2 regions of the Methylocystis sp. ATCC 49242 genome follow, and region 2 is predicted to be linked to the other one. Evidence: predicted binding sites of a transcription regulator. Region 2 holds the regulator's gene; the other holds the start of a gene.

What was found. Region 2 encodes HrcA, which represses chaperone genes, less so after heat shock. Its sites were predicted from a motif close to GTTAGCACTCNCNNNNNGNGAGTGCTAAC; they were not measured.
Region 1: groES (co-chaperone GroES) is a predicted target of HrcA. The motif match lies at 9,032-9,060, and genes of this name have one in related genera.

What each region holds. Positions count from the first base shown of each region.
Region 1 covers NZ_KE124774.1:2,796,455-2,807,545, reverse strand. Annotated here, with positions in the region: gene MET49242_RS15680 (TonB-dependent receptor) at 1-1,377, shown strand, start outside; gene MET49242_RS15675 (NAD(P)(+) transhydrogenase (Re/Si-specific) subunit beta) at 1,458-2,855, opposite strand; gene MET49242_RS15670 (NAD(P) transhydrogenase subunit alpha) at 2,860-3,309, opposite strand; gene MET49242_RS15665 (Re/Si-specific NAD(P)(+) transhydrogenase subunit alpha) at 3,347-4,480, opposite strand; gene MET49242_RS15660 (aa3-type cytochrome c oxidase subunit IV) at 4,557-4,700, opposite strand; gene MET49242_RS15655 (right-handed parallel beta-helix repeat-containing protein) at 4,939-5,862, opposite strand; gene MET49242_RS15650 (right-handed parallel beta-helix repeat-containing protein) at 5,893-6,828, opposite strand; gene groL (chaperonin GroEL) at 6,989-8,629, opposite strand; gene groES (co-chaperone GroES) at 8,677-8,964, opposite strand; gene MET49242_RS15635 (serine protease) at 9,243-10,409, opposite strand; gene lspA (signal peptidase II) at 10,580-11,091, shown strand, end outside.
Region 2 covers NZ_KE124774.1:2,009,666-2,020,756, forward strand. Annotated here, with positions in the region: gene MET49242_RS11940 (DUF4268 domain-containing protein) at 1-292, opposite strand, end outside; gene MET49242_RS11945 (primosomal protein N') at 440-2,722, shown strand; gene MET49242_RS26150 (YARHG domain-containing protein) at 3,076-3,264, shown strand; gene MET49242_RS24995 (hypothetical protein) at 3,305-3,652, shown strand; gene hrcA (heat-inducible transcriptional repressor HrcA) at 3,724-4,809, opposite strand; gene MET49242_RS11965 (outer membrane protein) at 4,926-5,705, opposite strand; gene MET49242_RS11970 (glycosyltransferase) at 5,879-7,132, opposite strand; gene MET49242_RS11975 (glycosyltransferase) at 7,204-8,343, opposite strand; gene MET49242_RS11980 (hypothetical protein) at 8,486-9,379, shown strand; gene MET49242_RS11985 (LptF/LptG family permease) at 9,405-10,571, shown strand; gene MET49242_RS11990 (ABC transporter ATP-binding protein) at 10,576-11,091, opposite strand, start outside.

The sequences.
Region 1 (11,091 bases), 790 kb from region 2:
AATCAGATTTCTCCCTGGTCGGCCGCCATCCCGCTCGGCGGTTACACGCAGACGGGCCGCGACACGGTCTTCACAGGCACTTACTGGACGCTTCTGGATCTCAAAGGCGTCGTGCGCCCGCCGGAAGGGATATTGAAGGGCCACGACATCAGCTTCGGTCTCCATGGCGACCAGTTCCACCTCAACAATCCAGTCTGGCTGACGACGAACTGGACAGCCGGCCAGGCCTCGAGCCTTGGCGGCGCGGTTTCCATCGCGCAGGGCACGACGCGGACGCAGGCGCTCTGGCTCCAGGACGCCTTCAACATATATCCGGATCTGAAATTCACGACCGGTCTGCGCGCCGAACACTGGGCAGCCACGGACGGCTACAACCAGGCCGCAGGCGTCAACAACTTCGGCACGGGCTTTACGGGCAATCCAACCGGATGGATGCCCATCTATCAGCCCAACCGCGCGAGCACGCGCTTCTCGCCGAAAGGATCGCTGCAATATACGCCGGATAATTACTGGACGATCACGGGCTCGATTGGCATGGCCAATCGCTTCCCGACGGCGAGGGAGCTCTATAGCCTCGCGACGATCGCTGCGAGCGGCGTTGCCGCCAACCCGAATCCGAATTTGCGGCCCGAGGTCGCGCTCACCAAGGAGATCGCCATCGAGCGCAAGGTCGGCCCGGACGGCTCCGCGCGCGTGACCTTCTTCGACGAGGAAGTCCGCGACGCGATCATCAATCAGCAGAGCTTCATTCCCGGAACGGTGCAACTCGTCCAGTCGCCGACCAATGTCCAGCGAATCCGCAACAGCGGGGTCGAGGTGGCGTTGCAGAAGGACAATGTGATCTTCAAGGGCCTCGAAGTGCTCGGCAGCGCCACCTGGCTCAACGCACGGATCATTTCCAATCCGACCTGGGCGCCAAATCCTGCGAATTTCGAATTCCCGTGGTGCACGTCGGTCGCGGGCAAGACCGTGCCGAACGTGCCCGACTGGCGCGGAACGCTGGCGCTGACCTACCGGCCGGACGATCATTGGGCATTTACGCTCGCAGCCCGCTACCAGGGCCGCATGTGGCGCACCATGGCCAATAACGACCGCGCCTACGGGATCTACCAGTCCTTCGATCCCTTCTTCGTCGTCGACACCAAGATCCACTACAAATACAATGATCGCTTCTCTTTCGACTTCGGCGTCGACAATATCGGCAACTACAAATACTTCCTGTTCCATCCCTTCCCGCAGCGGACGTTCTACCTGGCCGGCAAGTATGAATTCGGGACGGACAAGCACGGCTCGCCGGGCGTCTTCTACACCGGCAATGAGAGCGGATGGCCCGACGTCGCCAGCTGGTTTCAGCCGGCGGCCTTCACGATCGATTGATCGACGAAATCGAGCGACAAAAAAGGCCCGGGAGAAATCCCGGGCCTTCCCTTTTTCGTGTTCGCGACGGTTTCGACCGGTCAGTGCGTCAGCGCCTTGACGATCGACTCGACGGTCTTCTTGGCGTCGCCGAAGAGCATCATCGTATTGGGGCGGAAGAACAGTTCGTTTTCGACGCCCGCATAGCCAGAGCCCATGCCGCGCTTGAGGAAAAGAACGGTCTTCGCCTTCTCGACGTCGAGGATCGGCATGCCATAGATCGCCGACGACGGGTCTGTCTTCGCCGCCGGATTGGTCACGTCATTGGCGCCGATGACGAAGGCGACGTCCGCCTGTCCGAACTCCGAGTTGATGTCCTCGAGTTCGAAGACCTCGTCGTAAGGCACATTGGCTTCGGCGAGCAGCACGTTCATGTGGCCGGGCATGCGGCCCGCGACCGGATGGATCGCGTAGCTGATCTCCACGCCCTCTTTCTTGAGAAGATCGGCCATCTCGCGCAGTGCGTGCTGCGCCTGCGCCACCGCCATGCCGTATCCGGGCACGATGATGATCTTGCCGGCGTTCTGCATGATGTAGGCGGCGTCGTCCGCCGAGCCCTGCTTGACGTTGCGCGTCTCCTTTGCGCCAGAGGCCGCCGCCACCTCGCCGCCGAAACCGCCGAGGATGACGGAGATGAAGCTGCGGTTCATCCCCTTGCACATGATATACGAGAGGATCGCGCCCGAGGAGCCGACCAGCGCGCCGGTGATGATCAGCGCGAGATTGCCCAGCGTGAAGCCGATGCCCGCCGCAGCCCAGCCCGAATAGGAGTTGAGCATCGACACGACGACCGGCATGTCGGCGCCGCCGATCGGGATGATGAGCGTGACGCCCAGCACGAAAGAGACGAGGATCAGCAGAAATAGCCAGATCCCGCTCTCCGTCCCGCAGAACAGGGCGATCAGCCCGACGAGCGCGACGCCGAGCATGATATTGATCGTGTGACGCTCGGGCAGAAGGATCGGCTTGCCGCTCATGCGCTCGGAGAGCTTGAGAAAGGCGATGATCGAACCCGTGAAGGTGATCGCGCCGATCGCGGCGCCGAGCGACATTTCGAAGAGGCTGCCGCCTTCGATCTGGCCCGGCGCGCCGATGCCGAAGGCGTGCGGCGCGAAGAAGGCGCTGCCCGCCACCAGCACGGCGGCGAGGCCGACGAGCGAATGGAAGAAGGCCACGAGCTCCGGCATCGCTGTCATGGGGATGCGCTGCGCGACATAGGCGCCGACGCCTCCGCCCGCGGCCGCGCCGATGACGATGAGGACCAGACCCGCGAGCGGAGGCAGATGCAGCAGAAGCGTCGTCGCCACGGCGACCGCCATGCCGATCATGCCGTAGCGATTGCCATCGCGGGAAGTGGAGGGAGAGGAAAGACCGCGCAGCGCGAGGATGAACAGCACACCGGCGACGAGATAGAGAAGGGCCGAGATATTGGCGCTCATGGCGTCAGCCCTTCTTCTTGTACATGGCGAGCATGCGCTCGGTGACGAGGAAGCCGCCGAATATGTTCACGCAGGCGAGCGTGAGCGCGATGAAGCCGAACCATCGCGCCCAGCCGGCGCCCGTGTCGCTGACGCTCGCGGGCTCGACGCCGACGGAGAGCAGCGCGCCGACCACGATGACGGAGGAGATGGCGTTCGTGACCGACATCAGCGGCGTATGAAGCGCCGGCGTCACCGACCAGACGACGTAATAGCCGACGAAAACCGCGAGCGCGAAGATCGCGAGGCGGAAAACGACCGGATCGATCGCGCCGCCGCCGAGCCCATGCGACGTCACCGCCGCCGCCGTCTGGGCGATCTGGTCGGAATAATGCTGGGCCTGGTCGGCCAACTGACGGGCGGCCTCCGCCGCGGCCCGCGCCTTTTCGAGCAATTGCTGCGTGGAATCGGTCATCGCTTGACGCCCTTTGCTGGATGGATTTCGGGTCGGCTCAGGCCTGTTTGAATCGCGGATCGATGACGGCGCCGTCGCGCGTGAGCGCGGTCGCCTTCACCAGCTCGTCTTCCCAGTTGATCGCGAGCTGCTTCGTCTCCTTCGAGATCATGGTCTCCACGAAGGCGAGCAGATTCTTGGCGTAGAGGTTCGAGGCGATGGGCGCCATGCTGCACGCCAGATTGGCGGCGCCGACGATCTTCACGCCATTCTCGACGACGGTTTCGCCCGGCCGCGTCAATTCGCAGTTGCCGCCGCGCTCCGCCGCAAGATCCATGATGACCGAGCCCGGCCGCATGGATCGCACCATCTCCGCCGATATGAGCCTGGGGGCCGGACGGCCCGGGATGAGCGCCGTCGTGATGACCACGTCCTGCTTGGCGATGTGGGAGGCGACGAGCTCAGCCTGCGCGGCCTGATATTCCTTCGACATTTCCTTGGCGTAGCCACCCGCGGTCTGCGCCTGCTGGAACTCCTCGTTCTCGACGGCGAGGAATTTCGCGCCGAGCGATTCGACCTGCTCTTTCGTGGCCGGGCGCACGTCGGTCGCCGTGACGATCGCCCCCATGCGGCGCGCCGTGGCGATCGCCTGCAGGCCCGCGACGCCGACGCCCATGATGAAGACCTTCGCCGCCGGCACGGTGCCCGCCGCCGTCATCATCATCGGGAAGGAGCGGCCATATTCCGCCGCCCCGTCGATCACCGCGCGATAGCCGGCGAGATTGGCCTGGGAGGAGAGCACGTCCATGGATTGCGCGCGGGTGATGCGCGGCATGAACTCCATGGCGAAGGCGATGGCCCCGGTCTTCGCGAGTTCGGCGAGCGCCGCCTCGTTGCCGAAGGGGTCCATGATCGCGATGACGGCGAGATTCTGCCTCGCGCCGGCGAGCTCTGCGGCCGAGGGGCGGCGCACGCGCAGCGCAACGTCGGCGCCCGCGAGCGTGGTTGCGGCGTCGGGGCCAATCATGGCGCCGGCCGCCGCATAATCCGCGTCGGAGAAGCCGGAAGCGGCGCCGGCGCCGGCCTCGACGGCGACCTCCGCTCCCATACTGACGAATTTCTTGACGGTTTCAGGGGTCGCCGCGACGCGCGGCTCGGCTTTATCCGTTTCAGCCAATACGGCTATGCGCATGACGAACTCCGGTTGCGTTGAAAACCGTCGCCGTCATGGGAGCCCCTGACGGCTTGGCGTGAGGGGCTTTGCGCGGTCAGCGCGCGAGGAAGAAGTAGAGCGCGAGCAGCGTTATCGCTGAGGCCGCCGCTGAGAACTTCAGGAGCCAGAGGAAGCCGTTGTAGGTCTTTTCATGTTCGGCCCAGTCCGCGTCCGCGCCGGCGCCGCGATTGCTCGCCATCGAAACCACTCCCGATTCTCAGGTTGCCGCGCGAACGGAAGCGCCGCGCGTAACCGAATGCTAACCGAGCGCGATCCGTACCGCAACGTCCCGAGCCCGCGCGCTTTCGTCGCTCCCGCACAAAGGCGCCGAATGGCCGCGACGCATGAAAAAAGGCCCCGCCGGAAGCGGAGCCCATGGATGGATCTTTCGCGGGCGCGAAGAAAATTATTCCCCCGAACATCAACGCATGCGGGCGTCAGTGAAGCGGCGCGGCCGTGAACGCGCCCAGCGCGTCGTCCGTATTGCCCCGAATGACATTGTCGCCGGAACTCTCGATCATCGGCGCGCCCGGCGTCTTCGCGGCGACGGCGTTGCCCGTCAGCGTCGAGCGGCTCAGACGAATGATAGCGGAGTTGGCGATGACGCCGAATGGAAAGCCGCGCAGCGTGGCACCTCTCAAGACCAGAACGGCGCCCTGGGCGGCAAATCCGGCGCGGCCGTCGGCGGAGCCGCCCGGAGCGTTCGTCGCGGAGCTGTTTTCGATGACGACTGCGTTGAAGCTGGTGTAGGACGCGCCCCCCAACCACATCGCGCCCAGCGAATTATCGACCAGCCGCAGGTCGCTCGCATAGCCGCCCGACACGGCGGCGTGGACCCCAAATCCGCCGTTGTTGGCGATGGTCGTACTGGAAAACACGAAGGTCGGATTGTTGCGGTTATTCATGAACACCCCGTCGTTACCGGCGTTTCGCACGACGCTGTCGGCGAGTTCCAGCCGTTTGCCCGAGTTGAGGGTCAGTCCCCAGGTGTTCGGCCCGCTTCCCTCGATCGTGAGCCCGCGCAGGCGCACGATGGCGAGAGCATTGGCGATGACGCCGATCGCGCTGGTGTACGGCGCGTTGGCGCGCACCACCGCAGCGCCGCGGCTCTCGTTCACGACATTGACCGACTTGGTGAAAGCGACAGGGGCGTAGTCGCCAGGGTCAAGGATGCTGATGTAGCCGCCCGTTGCGACGGCGTCTTGCGCGACCTGCAGACTGCGGCAGGGAGCGGAAATGGTCCCGCAGCCGGTCGTGTCCGTGCCGCGCGTCGAGACGAAGATCAGGATCGGGGCGGCAAGAGCCGACGATGCGAAGAGGCCGAGCGCGCCTGCGATGGCGCATGAATATCGCGTGAGCATGCTGTGACTCCAAAAAAATCTGGTGAAATTTCAGTGATTGCTCACGGGCGTCAGCGTGGCGAGCGAGTCGTTGGCGTTGGCCCTGACGACATTGTCGCCGAAACTTTCGATCACGCCGCCCTGCTTCTCGGCCGCCAAATCGTTGCCGACGAGCGTTGAACCGGAAACACGAAGAACGCCGCCATTGTTGGCCGAAACGCCGATCCTGTTGTCCTTCGACGTGGTCTCGCGCAGCGTCAGACGCGCGCCGGCGCCGGCGACGCGAAAGCCCGCGCCGGGACTGACCGCGCGATTGCCCATGGCGACGCTTTTCGTGACCACGACCTCGGTGAGCGCCGAGGACGTATTCTCCAGAAGGGCGCCGCCCATTGCATTTTCGAGAAGCTGCACGCCGTCCATTTCGCCCTTTGCATTCGTCGCGGCGGGAACGGCGCGCAGGCCAAAACCGGCGTTGTCGGAGATGACGGTGTCGATGACCGAGAAACGGCTGTTGGCGCCGGCGAGCGTGACGCCGTTGCTCGTGAAGTTGCGTATGGCGGAGTCTGCGATCTCGAGTCGGGCGCCGGAGCGGAACACGACGCCATTGAGGCCGCCGCCGCCGCCCTCTATGGTGAGGCCGCGCAGCCGCACGACATCGGCGGCGCCGGCAAAGACCTGCACCCCGTTCTTGCCCGCGCCCGTCGGCTGCACGAGGGCGACGCCCGTTCCCGCATAGACGACATTGACCGATTTGGTGATGGTGAGCGCGCCATATTCGCCGCTTTCCATCACGTCGAGCTGGCCGCCGGGCGCGACGAGATTATGCGCATATTGCAGCGTGCGGCAGGGGCACGCGACGCTTCCGCAGCCAGCGGCGTCGACGCCGCGCGCAGACACCGCAACGAGATTTGAGGCCGCGTGAACCGGCCCCGCAAGACCGGGCGCCAGCAGAAGACTCGCGACAAAAACGGGAAAACGCCGCCGCATGATGATCCGCTCCACAAATTCATTGTTTCAATGGGGCCGCGTTTTCGCGGCGAATGAAAACTAGAGCTGTACAATTACCAGTGAATGAATCGCGTGAAACGAAGAAAGCCCCGGGTCTCCCCGGGGCTTTCCGTGTTGAACAGTCGCTGAAGCGGTGGACTTAGAAGTCCATGCCGCCCATGCCGCCCATGCCGCCGGCCGGCATCGCGGGGGCTTCCTTCTTCGGCGCCTCGGTGATCGTCGCCTCGGTGGTGATGATCAGGCCGGCGATCGAAGCGGCGTCCTGCAGCGCGGTGCGCACGACCTTGGTCGGGTCGATGATGCCGAGCTTCATCAGGTCGCCGAACTCGCCCTTCTGGGCGTCGAAGCCATAGCCGTATTCGGTGGCCTCGAGCAGCTTGCCGACCACGACCGCGCCGTCGCCGCCGGCGTTGTCGACGATCTGGCGCGCCGGAGCCTGGATGGCCTTGCGCACGATGTCGACGCCCGTCTTCTGGTCGCCGTTGGCGGTCTTGACGCCGTCGAGCGCCTTGATGGCGCGCAGCAGCGCAACGCCGCCGCCGGGCGACACGCCTTCTTCAACGGCCGCGCGGGTCGCGTTGAGGGCGTCGTCGACGCGGTCCTTCTTCTCCTTGACTTCAACTTCCGTCGCGCCGCCGACGCGGATCACCGCAACGCCGCCCGCGAGCTTGGCGAGACGCTCCTGCAGCTTCTCACGGTCGTAGTCGGAGGTGGTCTCCTCGATCTGCGACTTGATCTGGGCGATGCGGGCCTCGATGTCCTTCTTGTCGCCGGCGCCGTCGATGATCGTGGTGTTCTCCTTCTCGATGCGAACGCGCTTGGCGCGGCCGAGCATGGGGAGCGTCACGTTTTCGAGCTTGATGCCCAGATCCTCGGCGATCATCTGGCCGCCCGTGAGGATGGCGATGTCTTCGAGCATGGCCTTGCGGCGATCGCCGAAGCCCGGCGCCTTCACGGCAGCGATCTTGAGGCCGCCACGCAGCTTGTTGACGACGAGCGTGGCGAGCGCCTCGCCCTCGATGTCCTCGGCGACGATGACGAGCGGCTTGCCGGTCTGGACGACCGCCTCGAGGATCGGCAGCAGCGGCTGCAGCGTCGACAGCTTCTTCTCGTGGATAAGAAGATAGGCGTCGTCGAGCTCGGCGATCATCTTCTCGGCGTTGGTGATGAAGTAGGGGGACAGATAGCCGCGGTCGAATTGCATGCCCTCGACGATGTCGGTCTCGGTCTCGAGGCTCTTGGCCTCCTCGACCGTGATGACGCCCTCATTGCCGACCTTCTGCATCGCTTTGGCGATTTCCTCGCCGATGAAGCGGTCGCCATTGGCCGAGATGGTGCCGACCTGGGCGATCTCGTCGTTGGAGGTGACCTTCTTGGAGTGGGCCTTGAGGTCGGCGACGATGGCCTCGACGGCGAGATCGACGCCACGCTTCAGATCCATCGGGTTGAGGCCGGCGGCCACGGCCTTGGCGCCTTCCTTGGCGATCGAGGCGGCGAGCACGGTCGCAGTGGTGGTGCCGTCGCCGGCGATGTCATTCTGCTTGGAGGCGACTTCACGGACGAGCTGGGCGCCGAGATTCTCGAACTTGTCGGAAAGCTCGATTTCCTTGGCGACGGTCACGCCGTCCTTGGTGATGCGGGGCGCGCCGAAGGACTTCTCGATCACGACATTGCGGCCCTTCGGACCGAGCGTGACCTTGACGGCGTTGGCGAGGACTTCGACGCCGCGCAGAATGCGGTCGCGTGCGTCGGTGGAGAAACGGACGTCTTTGGCAGCCATTTAGAAACTCCTGGAGATGATTTGAAAGCGGGAAGGGCGGGGTCGGGTCAGTCGACGATGCCCAGGATGTCGCTTTCCTTCATGATGAGCAGGTCTTCGCCGTCGATCTTGACCTCGGTGCCGGACCATTTGCCGAACAGCACGCGATCGCCGGCCTTCACATCGAGCGGAACCAGCTTGCCGCTCTCGTCGCGGGCGCCGGGGCCCACGGAAATCACTTTGCCTTCCTGCGGCTTTTCCTTGGCGGTGTCGGGGATGATGATGCCGCCCTTGGTCTTTTCCTCGCCTTCGAGACGCTTGACCACGACCCGGTCGTGCAGGGGACGAAACGCCATTGCCAATTCTTCCTTTTCTGCGCTTCGAGCGGCCTCGGCCGCCCGTCGCAAGAGATAAGCGAAAGCTGTTGGCACTCTCTAAAGACGAGTGACAACAGCAGGCTGGACATATTCCGCCGCCAACGCAAAGTCAAGATTAGACAGAAGGGGAGATCGCCTTTTGCCGCGATTTCATCGCCGCGGCGACCTCAGATCGAGAGAGGGAAACCATAAAAAAAGTCGCCCCGTCCGGATGTCTCCGGACGGGGGCGTTTTACAAAGTCAGGTGAGGCGAAAACTCAGCAGTTTCCAGCCCGATGCGCGCAGGACTTGTTCAGAAGGTCGATGAAGCTCGACGTTCCGCTCGACATCAGGATCGAACCGCCCAGATATTTCGGCTCGGTGGCGACCGGGCCGTAGGAGGAGACCGACTTCAGCCAGTTCCTCGCCGTTCCGGAGGGAGAGCCGGCTCCAGCGACGCCGAAATCCTGAATCCAGGGGCCGCCGCTCGTGCCGCCGCGCTGCGCGGAACCGTAAGTGACCGTGTTGCTGCCTCCATTGGCGAAGCTTTCGGCGGTCGTGTTCTGCATCTTCGCGCAATTGTCCAGATTGCAGGGATAGCCGATGATCGTCAGATGGTTCGGCGACAGGCCGCCCGTCGAATAGCCGAGATAGCCGGTGAACGCCGAAATCTTCTGGCCCGCGGTGTTGTCGCGCATTTCCATCATGGCGACGTCCTGCTGGTTGGGCACCGAACCATTGCCGCCGGACCAGTAGCCGGAGACGATCACCCAGGCCGGCGTCCACGTGCCTTTCGGCGCGGCGCCGTTGTTATAGGCGGGGATGAACACCCAATTGCTGTAGAAGTATTTGTTGGTGCTCGGGTCGTCGCTGGTCGGTCCCGCGTGATAGACGCAGTGGCCCGCCGTCACGAGAACGCGCGGCCGCAGCACCGACGCCGAACAGACCGAGTTGCGTCCGGTCCGCGGATTACGGAATGCGAGGCGACCCGTCGTCACGTAGGGGTAGGTCGTCGTGGCGGCGTCGGGGAACACCCGGCTCGTCGTGAAATGCGCGCCATAGGAGCTCGTGTTGCGGCTGGTCCCAGCATCATCCGGCGCGGCGCCCGTCAAAGGCATCGGCGGATGCAGCCGGCGCGCGATGGCGCTGGAGTCCTCGGTCGTCGGAGGCGCTCCCGCGCCCGTCTGCGACGGGCCCGCCGCGGCAGCGGTCGAGTCGATCGGCTGCAGCCGGTGTCCCGGCCCGGGGACGAGTTCGATCGGCTTTGCGTTCCTGATGCGGTCCGCGGTCCAGTAGTTTTCCGTCGACCTGGCGTCCCCGCCCGGCGCCGTCAGAGGCGGCGCAGCCTGCGCAAAGGCGCCCGACGCCAGAAGCGTCGTCGCAAATACAGCGGCGGAAGCCTGAAACAGCCGGGATCCGACGCCCGGCGTCTTAAAAAATGACATTTTGCCCCTCCAAGTTATAACGCATAACCCCACAGGGAGGTTTACATATACAAAAGGCAACGCTTGTGCAAACTGAATCGTGGGCGTTCGCCGCGGTTGCCCCTCGGGCCGACCCGGCCTAGTAAGCGGGATGAGGCTTTTTCGCCGCTCCGCTTCTGAGGACGTCCCGCTTGTCCCCCCGACCGACCCCTCGCGCCCTCGGCCTCGCCGCCGCGCTCGCCGCGCTCGCGCTCGACCAGGCGCACAAGTACTTGATGCTGAACGTCTTCGACATTGCGGAGCGTGGACCGATCAATGTCGCGCCCTTTCTCGATGTGCTGCTGTCCTGGAATTACGGCGTCTCCTATTCGCTGTTTCCCGCGCATGAGGACTCAGCCAGGGCGGCGCTCCTCGCGGCGCAGGGCGTCATCGTCGCCGGACTGGCCTTCTGGCTCACGAGGGCCCGGGACCGGCTCACGGCCCTGGCCCTCGGCCTCGTCATCGGCGGCGCGCTCGGCAACGCGACGGACCGGATCACGCGCGGGGCGGTCGCGGATTTTTTCTATCTCCACACGACCCTGCCCGTCGGCCCGCTGGCCAATTACGTTTTCAACGTCGCCGACGTTTTCATCACGGCGGGAGTGGCGCTTCTCCTTTACGAGAGCCTTTTCGCCCCGCCGGAGTCGCCGGCCGAGGGGCCTTG
Region 2 (11,091 bases):
CTTCAGCGTTGCGCCACAACTTGCATTCCACGATCACGGGAAGGCCCGTCGGCGTTATCATCAAATTGTCGATCTGCCCGGCAGGCGTGCTCAACTCCCTGCAGACAGGGACCGGTCGCGTGAACATCGGATCGATCTCGTCAATGGGGAGAATTTCCGGATGTTCGTGGACAAGCGCCTGAATGTCCGCCTCCGCCACCGACGAATCCAGCCCAACCTGGCGCATTGGCGTGAGTCGCACGGCTCCCGAATTCGGCGGCAAAAGGACAGGGCAGCAATGTTGTCTCGCCAAGCGGAGATCCTCCAGATCGCACGGGACGCAGGATGTGCGTATCGCGAATCGTAAACTTTTAAAGTAACGCTTAAGGTGTTCCGCCAAATTTGCAAAGTGAGCCCCGCCTCTACCTTCGACCTGAGAAAAATGATCTAAAAGCGGCCCATGACCGAAGCGATCCGCGCGTCCGCGATCGGCGCGGCAGACCCCCAGCAATCGCCGGCTTGCGCTGGCGCGCAGATCGTCGAGGTCCTGCCGCCGGTCGCCGTCGATGCGCCCTACTCCTATTTCGCGCCGCCGGCGCTGGGGCTTCAGCCCGGCGACAGCGTGAAAATTCCGCTGGGGACGCGCGAGGCCTATGGCGTCGTCTGGTCCGTCGACGCGGCGCCCGCCGCCCGCGGCAATCTCAAGACGGTCATCGCGCGGCTCGATCGGCCGCGGCTGTCGCAGAAGCTGCGTGACTTCATCGACTGGCTGGCGCGCTACACGCTCGCGCCGCGCGGCATGGCGCTGCGGCTCGCGACGCGCGCGGCCGAGGAAGCCGCGCCAGACGCCCCGCGCACGCTCTATCGCGCAACCGGCGCAACGCCCGAACGTCTCACGCCCACGCGCGGGCGCGTGCTGGCCGCGGCGGAAGGCGGCATGGCCTTCACGAAAAAGGCGCTGGCCGACGCCGCCGCCTGTTCCCCGGGCGTCATCGACGCCCTGGTCGACGACGGCGCGCTGGAGACGATCGCCGCGCCGCCCGACCCGATTGCGCTCCCGCTCGATCCCGATCATGGCGCGCCGCTGCTGGAGCCCGCGCAACTCGCGGCCGCGCAGGCGCTGACCGCGGCGGTGCGGGCGCATGCATACAAGCCGTTCCTTCTCGAAGGCGTCACCGGCGCCGGCAAGACGGAAGTCTATTTCGAAGCCATCGCCGCCGCGCTGAAGGAAGGCGGACAGGCGCTGGTGATGATGCCGGAGATCGCGCTCACCGCGCAGTTTCTCGAACGCTTCGCGACGCGTTTCGGCGAGAAGCCGGCGGAGTGGCATTCGGGCGTCTCCCCGCGCAAGCGGGCGCGCATCTGGCGCGCGGCGGCGACGGGCGACCTCAGCGTCGTCGCCGGCGCGCGCTCGGCGCTGTTTCTTCCCTTTCGCGACCTGCGCCTCATCGTCGTCGATGAGGAGCACGAAGGCGCCTACAAGCAGGACGACGGCGTTTCCTACCACGCGCGCGACATGGCCGTGGTGCGCGCGCGCATGGAGGACGCGACCATCGCGCTCGCTTCCGCGACGCCGTCGATTGAAACGCGGGTGAATGCCCAACGCGGCCGCTACGGACATCTGAAACTCGACGCGCGCGCCGGTTCTCGGCCGATGCCGCTGCTCGAATCCATCGACATGCGCGTCGAAGGGCCGCCGCGCGGACGCTGGATCGCCCCTCGTCTGGCCCTCGCCGTCGGAGAAACAATCTCGCGCGGCGAACAGGCGCTGCTTTTTCTCAATCGTCGCGGCTATGCGCCGCTCACTCTGTGCCGCGTTTGCGGCCATCGTTTCCGCTGCGAGAACTGCGACGCGTGGCTCGTCGAACATCGCTTCCGCCGCGCGCTGGTCTGCCATCATTGCGGACATGTCGAACGCCGCCCCGACGTCTGCCCCGAATGCGAGAGCGAAGATTCGCTCGCCGCCTGCGGACCCGGCGTCGAGCGTCTCGCGGAAGAGGCGGCGACGCTGTTTCCCGACGCGCGCATTCTCGTTCTGTCGTCCGATTTCCCCGGCGGGGCGGAGCGCCTCAGGCGCGAACTCGAGGAAATCGCCAAAGGCGCCTTCGATATCGTCATCGGCACGCAACTCGTCGCAAAGGGGCATAATTTCCCGCATCTCACGCTCGTCGGCGTGGTCGACGCCGATCTGGGCCTCGGCAGCGGCGATCCGCGCGCCGCCGAGCGCACCTTTCAATTGCTCAATCAGGTTACCGGACGCGCGGGGCGCGGCGACAAGCCCGGCCGCGCGCTGATCCAGACCTTTCAACCAGACCATCCCGTCATCGCGGCGCTGCTCTCCGGCGACGCCGAAAAATTCTACGCGCAGGAAATCGCGCTTCGCGAGCGCGCGGGGCTGCCGCCTTTCGGCCGTCTGGCCGCGCTCATCGTTTCCGCCAGGGCCGCCGCCGCCGCCGAGGCGCACGCCCGCGCAATTGCGCGCGCCGCGCATGATCTGCCGCCCTCGCCGCGCTACCGCGTCGCGGCGCTCGGCGGACTGCCGGAGGCGGACGAAATCATGCTTCTCGGCCCGGCCGAAGCGCCGATCGCGCTCATTCGCGGCCGTTATCGTTATCGCCTGCTCGTGAAGGCGCCGCGCAGCGCCGATGTGCAGAGCTTCCTGCGGGACCTCATCGGCGCAAGCCCGAAGGAACGCGGCGGCGTGCGCGTGCAGATCGACGTCGATCCGCAGAATTTCATGTGATCGAGGCGCGTCGAAATAATACGGGTCGTGGCGAGGGCGCCACGGCGATTGGATTGCAACGCGACTTTTCACCGCATTCATGTCGGCCGCGAGCGTAGCCATGTCATGTGACGGCGGGAATGTGCGTCCCCGGGACCGCGCAGGAGGAGGCGGCAGCGTCAACACTCCAGAAAGTGCCCTGGCTCGGACCGTTGACGTTCGCAATTTCCGACACAGTTACAAGGCGATATCAGGGAGAATTGAAAATGGCTTATCGGGCGTCAAACTTCATACACGGCGCGATTGCGGCCGTTGTCATGGGCGGCAGCCTGTTTGCGGCGCCGCCGCCGGCGCGAGCGCAGCATCCATCGGACATGTCCTGCGACGAATTGTGGTACGAGCGAAACAAGATCTACGCGCGTAACGGATATTGTTTCAAAACGGCCCGCGCCAGGGCCGAATTCGGCCCCGGATGCTTCCCCCCCTACGGCGATTTGCGCGGCTGGGAGAGAAGGCGCGTAAACGAAATTCAGATGTGGGAGAGCCGCAACGGCTGCAATTGATTGCCCAATTTAGGTGAAACCTCATCCACAAGGAGATGACATGGTGAAGCATGTGAATTTACTCGTTGCCGCCGCTGTGGCGGTCGGCGCCCTGTCCATGACCGCGACGAACGCCTCGGCCATGCCGGCGGCGCCGAAAGACGCTGTCGCGCAATCAGGCGAAGCCGCGGGTCTGGAACAGGCGCATGCGGTGTGGGTCTGTCGTTACGGCCGTTGCTTCTGGACGCATGGTGGTCACCATCACAGCGGCCATGGATGGGGCGGACACGGACACTGGGGCGGTCACCACGGCTGGGGCTGGGGCGGCCACCACGGCGGTCACTGGGGCCATCATGGTCATCATGGACATCATCACCGTGGCCACCACCACGGCGGCCACCGCCGGTGATCATCGGGTTGAGACGCTGAAACAGGCGAGCAAGACGCGGGCGGGGGCTGACGGTCTCCGCCCGTTTCTTTTCATCCGCCGCTGACGACGCGCGCAACGACTTTCGCGGTGTAGTCCACCATCGGCACGATGCGCGCGTAATTCAGCCGCGTAGGGCCGATCACTCCGAGGGCGCCGATGATGCGCCGCTCGCTGTCGCGCAGGGGCGCGGCGATCAGCGAGGAGCCGGAGAGCGAGAACAGCTTGTTCTCCGAGCCGATGAAGATGCGGACGCCCTCGCCCTCTTCCGCGCGTTCAAGCAAATCGATCACGCCGGTCTTGGTTTCTAGATCGGCGAAAAGCAGCCGCACGCGCTCGAGGTCGGCGGCTGCGGTCAGATCCTCGAGGAGATGCGCCTGTCCGCGCACGATGAGCTGACGGGCGCCGCTCGATGCGCCCGCCCAACTCGCCATCCCTTCCTCCACGAGACGCGCGGTCAATTCGTCGAGCTCCATCTGCGCGGCCCGGCGCGACGCCTCTATGCCTTCGCGCGCTTCCGCCAATGTGCGGCCGGTGATGCGCGCATTCAGATAATTCGCCGCCTCGGTGAGCGCCGACGCCGGCAGATCGCGCGCGACGGGAATGACGCGGTTCTCGACCGTGCCGTCGTCGGCGACGAGGATCGCCAGCGCGCGTTCGGGCTCGAGCCGCACGAAGTCGATCTGCTTCAGGCGGACATTTTCCTTCGTCGCGACGACGACGCCCGCGACGCGCGTCAGGCCTGAGAGCAGGCTGGTCGCCTCCGACAGCACGCCCTGGAAATCATGCCCCTTCGAGGCGGCCTCGACCTCGGCGGCGATGCGGGCGCGCTCCGAGTCGTCGAGATCGCCGACCTGCAGCATGGAGTCGACGAAGAAGCGCAGGCCGAGTTCGGTCGGCAGGCGTCCCGCGCTCGTGTGCGGCGCGTAGATGAGGCCAAGCTCTTCGAGATCCTGCATCACATTGCGCACGGACGCAGGCGACAGCGTCATCGGCAGAAGACGCGACAATTGCCGCGAGCCGACAGGCTCGCCGGAGGCGAGATAGCTGTCGACGATCTGGCGGAAGATCTCTCGGGACCGATCGGTGAGCTGGGCGAGACCCGAGGCCGGCGAAATTATCGGTGTTGTGCGGATCATGACACAAGACAATATCGCATCCCGCCGCGCCGTCGAGGCCGCGCCGCGAAACAAAAAAGCCCGGCCAAACCGGCCGGGCTCGAACGACGCGCGCGGCGTCGGTTGCTTTGCGTCGATCAGAGGCCGAGGCCATCCCATCCGAGCAGCGCGCCAATGCTCTTCACATTGTAGTTCAGGCCGACGCGGGCGAGATGCGTGTCGAAGCCGCGGCCGTCGAAGGTGCGGAAACCGTTCGGGAAAGCGAGGCCGGTGCCGCTCGGGCCCTTCATGCTCGTGTAGAGATATTCGGCCTTGATCGAGAACTTGTCCCAGAAGGCGTATTCGAGACCCGCGCCGACCGTCCAGCCGGCCTGCCAGGTCGAGGCGTTGGTCGGGAACAGGAAGCCGCCGATGGAATCCGTGCCGGAAGCCTTCACCCGGCCATAGGCGAGACCGCCGGTGACGTAAGGCAGGATGCGGCCGAAGGCGTAGCCGAAGCGGAGCCGCTCGGCGCCGAACCACTCGAGGCGATTGCTCACGCCGCCGAACCAGGAGTTGGTGTTGTTGCTGCGCACGTCGGCGTAGCTGAACTCCGACTCGTAGCCCAGAACGAAATTGTTGGAGAACTGCCACGTGTAGCCGCTCTCGTAACCGACGAGATAGCCGCTCGTGCCCCGCGAGGTGTTGACGTTCCATACGGCGGGAACGGCGCCGAAGTCCCATATCCAGGAGCTGGTGCTGGACGAGCCGCCGCCATAGCCGCCAACGACGCCGATGTGCCAGCCTTCCCAGCTGAAAACCGGCGGCGGGGGAATGTATTCCGGCGGGGCCTTTCGGCTGGGGAGATCCGCGGCCGAGGCGGCGCCGATCATGAGGACCGACGCCAATGCGCCGACAACGGTAGCCTTGAAAGTCATGTTACCCGTCTCCAATGCAAGGCCGCCGGGGACCCCGCGCAGCACGTCGATATGCAAGGTAACACCACTGAATTGATGAAGAAATTCTAACAACCGCCGGCCGCGTGATTTTCACGCCGGCGTTGCGATTGCGCCACACTTTCTCCAAGGCCGTGTTTTCACAGCGTAAAAAGTCACGCATCGCGCGCAAGAAGCGGAGCCGTGAGCATGGCGAGATTGCGCTCGTAGGCGGAGGATGAAAAGCGCGCGTCGTAGTAGGCGCGCGTCGCGCTCGCCCTCCGCGCCGATTCGTCCGCGGCCGGCGCCCGCGCGGCCTGGACGAGCGCGCGCGCGAAATCCTCCGCCGTATCCGCCAGGCTTACGCCGGGCAGCGAGAGCGCTTCCGCGTCCATGCCGCGCAGCGCCTGCGGCGTCGCGATCAAAGGGACGCCGCTGGACATGGCCTCGACCGTCTTGATCGAAAGGCCCGTGCCGCTGATCGTCGGCAAGAGCGCCAGACGGGCCGTCGCATAGACGGCGCCGGGATCGTCCACCCGGCCGAGAAACCAGTGCTTGTAGGAAGCATATTCCTCGGGGGCGCGGGCCTGCACGCCGGCGTCGACATTGCCGGCGATCTTCACCGTCACGCCCGCCGCTTTCGGCGCGACCTCGCGCAGGAACCAGATCACGCTTTCGACATTTGCCGTGTTGTTGCTCGCGACAAGCACGATGTCCTCGCCGCCGGGGCCGGTCGGAGCGGGCGGCGTCGCGGGATAGAGCAGCGAATGGCGCTTCTCCGGCAACATGGCGCGAAAGGCGTCGGATTCCTGCGCATTGAGATGCAACAAACGATCGGCGCCGCGCATCGCCTCCAGCTCCTGCGCCAGCATCGCCTCATAGGTGACGCGCGGCGGGAGCCAGGGCATGCGCTCGTTGATCAGCGCGAACTGGCGGGCCTGCAGATCGTGGGTGTCGAGCATGATCGGCGCGCGCCCGCGCGAGAGGCGGCGCGCGACCGGCATCAGGAAGAAATGGTTGCAGTGGACGAGGTCGTATTCCGCCGCCTCGACCTCCGGCGAGAGGACGGCCCGTTCCGCCATGCCGAGGCGTATGACGGCCTGATCGCCATGGATATAGGGCCACAACACGTGCGTTAGGAACCGCGGATCGAGCATGGCGAGAAAGGATGCGCCGCCATAGAAGCGCGCGCCGGCGTCGAGCTCCGGCGTCGAATCGCTGAAGGATTTCCAGATCCACGCGCGCCCCGGAACGAAACCGGGATCGGAGCTGATGGCGACGGGGAACACCTCCGCGCCCAGCGCGCGATAGGCGGCGATCTGGCCCAGCACGACGCGATAGGTGCCACAGGAGTGCCACGCCGGATGCGTCAGCGCGACACGACGGCCGGCCAGCGGGCGGGAATCCGTTTCAACTTTGTAATTGTCCATCATCCCGCCGCGAGTAGAGTGTTTGTCAACGGCGCGACCTTAGCACTACCTGTCCGCCTCAAGAAGGATCGTTACTGAAGGAGCGGCTCCACCGCCGCCGCCAGCGTGCGCGCATAAGCCTGCGGGCTGAAGGAAGATTCATACAGACGCCGCGTGTCGCTCTCCAGAGGCGGCGTGTCGCCCCTGTCGGCCCGCTCCTGCGCCTCGCGCCAATGTCGCGCGAATTGCGCGGCGTCGTCGGCGAGAGCGACATTGCCCAGCGCATGCGGATCGACCTTCATGCCGCGAAACGCCAGCGGCGTCGCGACGAGAGGGGCGCCGCAGCAGAGCGCCTCGACCGCCTTGATCGACAGGCCGTGACCTTCGATAGTGGGCAGCAGGACGGCGCCGGCGTTGGCGTAGACGGAGCCAATGTCGTCGACCCGCCCCCTGAACAGGGCGCGATGGGCCTCGTAAAGGGCCCCGTCCCGACGCTTCACGCCGCCGTCGATATTGCCGTAGATCGCAACGCGCGCGCCCCCCGAGAGCGGGACGACCTCCTCCAGAAACCAGCGCAGGCTGACGTAATTGGCGTAATTGTCGCTCGCGACGATGATGACGTCGCGCCCGGCCGCGCGAGGGACTTCGGGCACGGCCGGATAGATCAGCGCGTGACGGGAATCGGGGAGGAGATCCCGGAAATCGTGAAACTCCTCCTCATTCAGATGCGCGGAAAGATCAGCGCGGCGCATCCAGTCGAGCTCTACCTTCAGCATGTTGTCATAGGTCGCATAGGGCGGGATGAAGAAGCCGCCCTTGTTGCGCAGCACATATTGGCGCGCCTGAATGTCCTGGGTCTCCAGCACCACGGGAATGCGCCGCCCGTTCTTCAGGGCCTCGACGAAGGGCAGCGTGAAATAATGGTTGGCGTGGATGAGGTCGACGGTCTCCTCCCAGAAGCCGTCCGGCAACGGCGCGCGCCTTGCGAGTTCGATCAGCCAGCTGGCCTGATCGCCGTGGATGAGCCGCCACCAGCCGTCGACGAGGAGGCGCGACGCCAGACCCGCGAACGGCGGGCCGGAAAAGAAGCGACGGTCGGCGCCGATGTCATGCGTGGCCGCAACATAGGCCCGCCACCGCGCCCCGCACGGCGGCCGCGACGCAAGATCGTCCATCATCGCGACGGACAGGACCCGCGCGCCCAGCGCCCGATAGGCCGCAATCTGGGCCACATTGACCTGATAGCTGCCGCAGGAATGCCAGGCGGCGTGGACTACGGCGACTGTCTTGCCGGCCAGAGGCTGACCGGCGGGCGGAAGAGGTCCGATCTGCGCCCCCTTGCTTTTGCCTGAACTTTACAAGTACACCCCCTATATGAGCCTTCGTCTCCCGAATCCACCCCTCCGCGCCCCGGACGCCGAGACCGGCGCGGGGAGCGCCGGCAAACGTTACGGCATAGCCATCGTCGGCAACGACAAGATCATCGACTGGCTGCTGCCGTTCCTCGAGAGCTACCGCGACACCAATTCGTCTCTGCCGATCTACCTCATCCCCTATGACGACAATGTCGCCATGACGCGGAAGGCCGCCGACATCTACGGCGCGACCTATATCGCGGAGGAGCCGGTCGAGATCGACAGGCTCTCGCATGAGCTGTACCCCGGCTTTTTCAACAACAACCGCCGCCGGCTGCGCAAGCTGCAGGCGCTCGCCCTGCCGCTCGACGAAGTGGCCTATGTCGACGTCGACGTGATTCTCTTTCGCGACTTCACGCCGGCTTTCGGAAAGCTGGAGGAGGGCAAGACCGAGTTCATCGTCGCCTCTCCGAGCTTCGAATATGTCTACAACGAGCGTCGCGAAAAATATCCGTTCCTGAAGGACGTGCTGCTCTTCAACGACGGCTTCTGGGTCACGTCCAACAAATATCTGAAGCTCTCCGACTTCATCGACACGATGCGCGACGACGCCGCGATCTTCCACGACGTGCGCAAGCGCGGCCAGCTGTTCGCGCAGCCGCTCGTCAATTTCGTCACCCATCGGCGCGGCCTGAAGATCGAGCTGCTGCCGAATGTCGTTGAAAACGCCTCGCACGAGAGCTTCTACAAGGCGCCGGGCGTCACTTTCAGGGACGGCAAGCCGGTCGATTACGAAGGCAAGGAGATCTATTTCGCGCATTGGGCCGGCGCGACCGCCCTGCCCTCGCGCGGCGTCTTCGACCCCGCCTGGACGGAATATTCCAGGGCCGCCTGGGCGAGGTTCAAGAAATGACGCGGCCCCACAGGTAAGACCGGCCATGCCGCGGCTGCTTTTTTCCTACCTCTTCAAGCGCGTCGGATTCGGCGTGCTGATCGTGCAGCTCGCGCTGTCGGTTCCCGTCGTCCTTTCCTACCTGCTTTATCAATTGCCGCCGGCGGCGGTGCGCGGCGGCTTGGTGATTCCCGCGCTCGTCGGCATCACGCCGACCGTGGCCTATGTCACGCTGCCGATGGCGGTCGGCGTCGCGACGGCGCTCGAATTCTCCCGCATGGCGAGCGAAGGCATGATCGCCGTGCTCTACGCGCTGCGCCTTTCGGCATGGTCGATCTGCCGGCCGGCGCTGACCCTCGCGGCGGGAATCGTCGTGCTGGGCTATGCGCTCGCCAATTTCATCGCGCCGCATTATGCGACCAACATGCAGGACGTGCTCAACGTCGTGCGCAATTCGCTCAACCACCGCATGCTGGACGCGGCGCATTTCTACACTTTCGACAATGGCGTGAAGACGCTCTACATCGAGCGCTGGGTCACGCCCGATCTCGCCGCCAATCTCTTCGTGCGCCAGCTCTCGATCGAGAAAATGCAGGAAGAGACGATCACCGCGGCGCGCGCCGAGTTCCGCCGCAATGAATCAGGCGTCATCGTCGCGCTGTCGAACGGCAGCATCCAGACCCGCTCGCTGTCGTCCGGCGACGTTCGCATCGCCAATTTCGACGAATACGCCATGGCCCTGCCGATGCAGGGCAGCGGAGGCCTGCCGGACCGCGGCTGGCGCGGCGTCTATGAATTGTCGGCCGGCGCCTTCCTCGCCAATTACGAAAGCGCGAAAGGCGATCCGCGCCAGCTCGGCGAATGGCGGGCGGAGGCGGCCAAGCGTTTCGGCGTGCCGGCGCTGGCGCTGGCGCATACGCTTCTGGCCATGGCGCTCGTGCTCAGTTTCGGCAACATCACCGGCCGGCGCGGCGCCGGAGGCAGTCTCATCATCATCGCAATTCCGGCGGCGCATATCGCTTTTCTGGTGGGGCTGGAATCCCTCCTGCGCATCAGCGGGTTCTTTTTCCTGCTGCTGGCAGGGCTAGCGCTCGCCGAAGTCGGCGTTTCCGTATGGCTGATCGCGCGGCTCAATCGCAGCGCGGCGCCGGCCCGGCTCTCCGCGGAATATGGCGCGCCGCAGAGCGACGGTTACGCAAGCCCGCTCGCCTGAGCCGTCAGGCTCCCGTCCCCATCGCCTTGCGATAGTCGGCGATCACCTGCGCGGGGTCGCCGACCTCACGAATGACGCCGTTCTCCAGCCACAGCACGCGGTTGCACAGCGTCTGCAGGAAATTGAGATCGTGCGAGACCATCAGGATCGTGCCGTTCCGGCCGAAATCCGCGATGTATTTCTCGCATTTGCGCTGGAATATTTCGTCGCCCACCGAGAGCGCCTCGTCGACGATCAGCACGTCGGCGTCCGCATGAGCGCAGATCGCGAAGGCCACGCGCGCGATCATGCCCATCGAATAGGTGCGCATCGGCTGGTCGAAGAAGGGGCCGATGTCGGCGAAGGCGGCGATGTCGTCGATGCGCGCGTCGACCTCCTTGCGCGAGAGGCCGAGAATCGCCGCGCCGATGCGGGCGTTCTCACGCCCCGTCAGCAGCACGTCGAAGCCGGAGCCCAGCGCCAGGATCGGCGCGATGCGGCCCTGGACCTTGAACTCGCCCTTCGTCGGCAGGGTAATGCC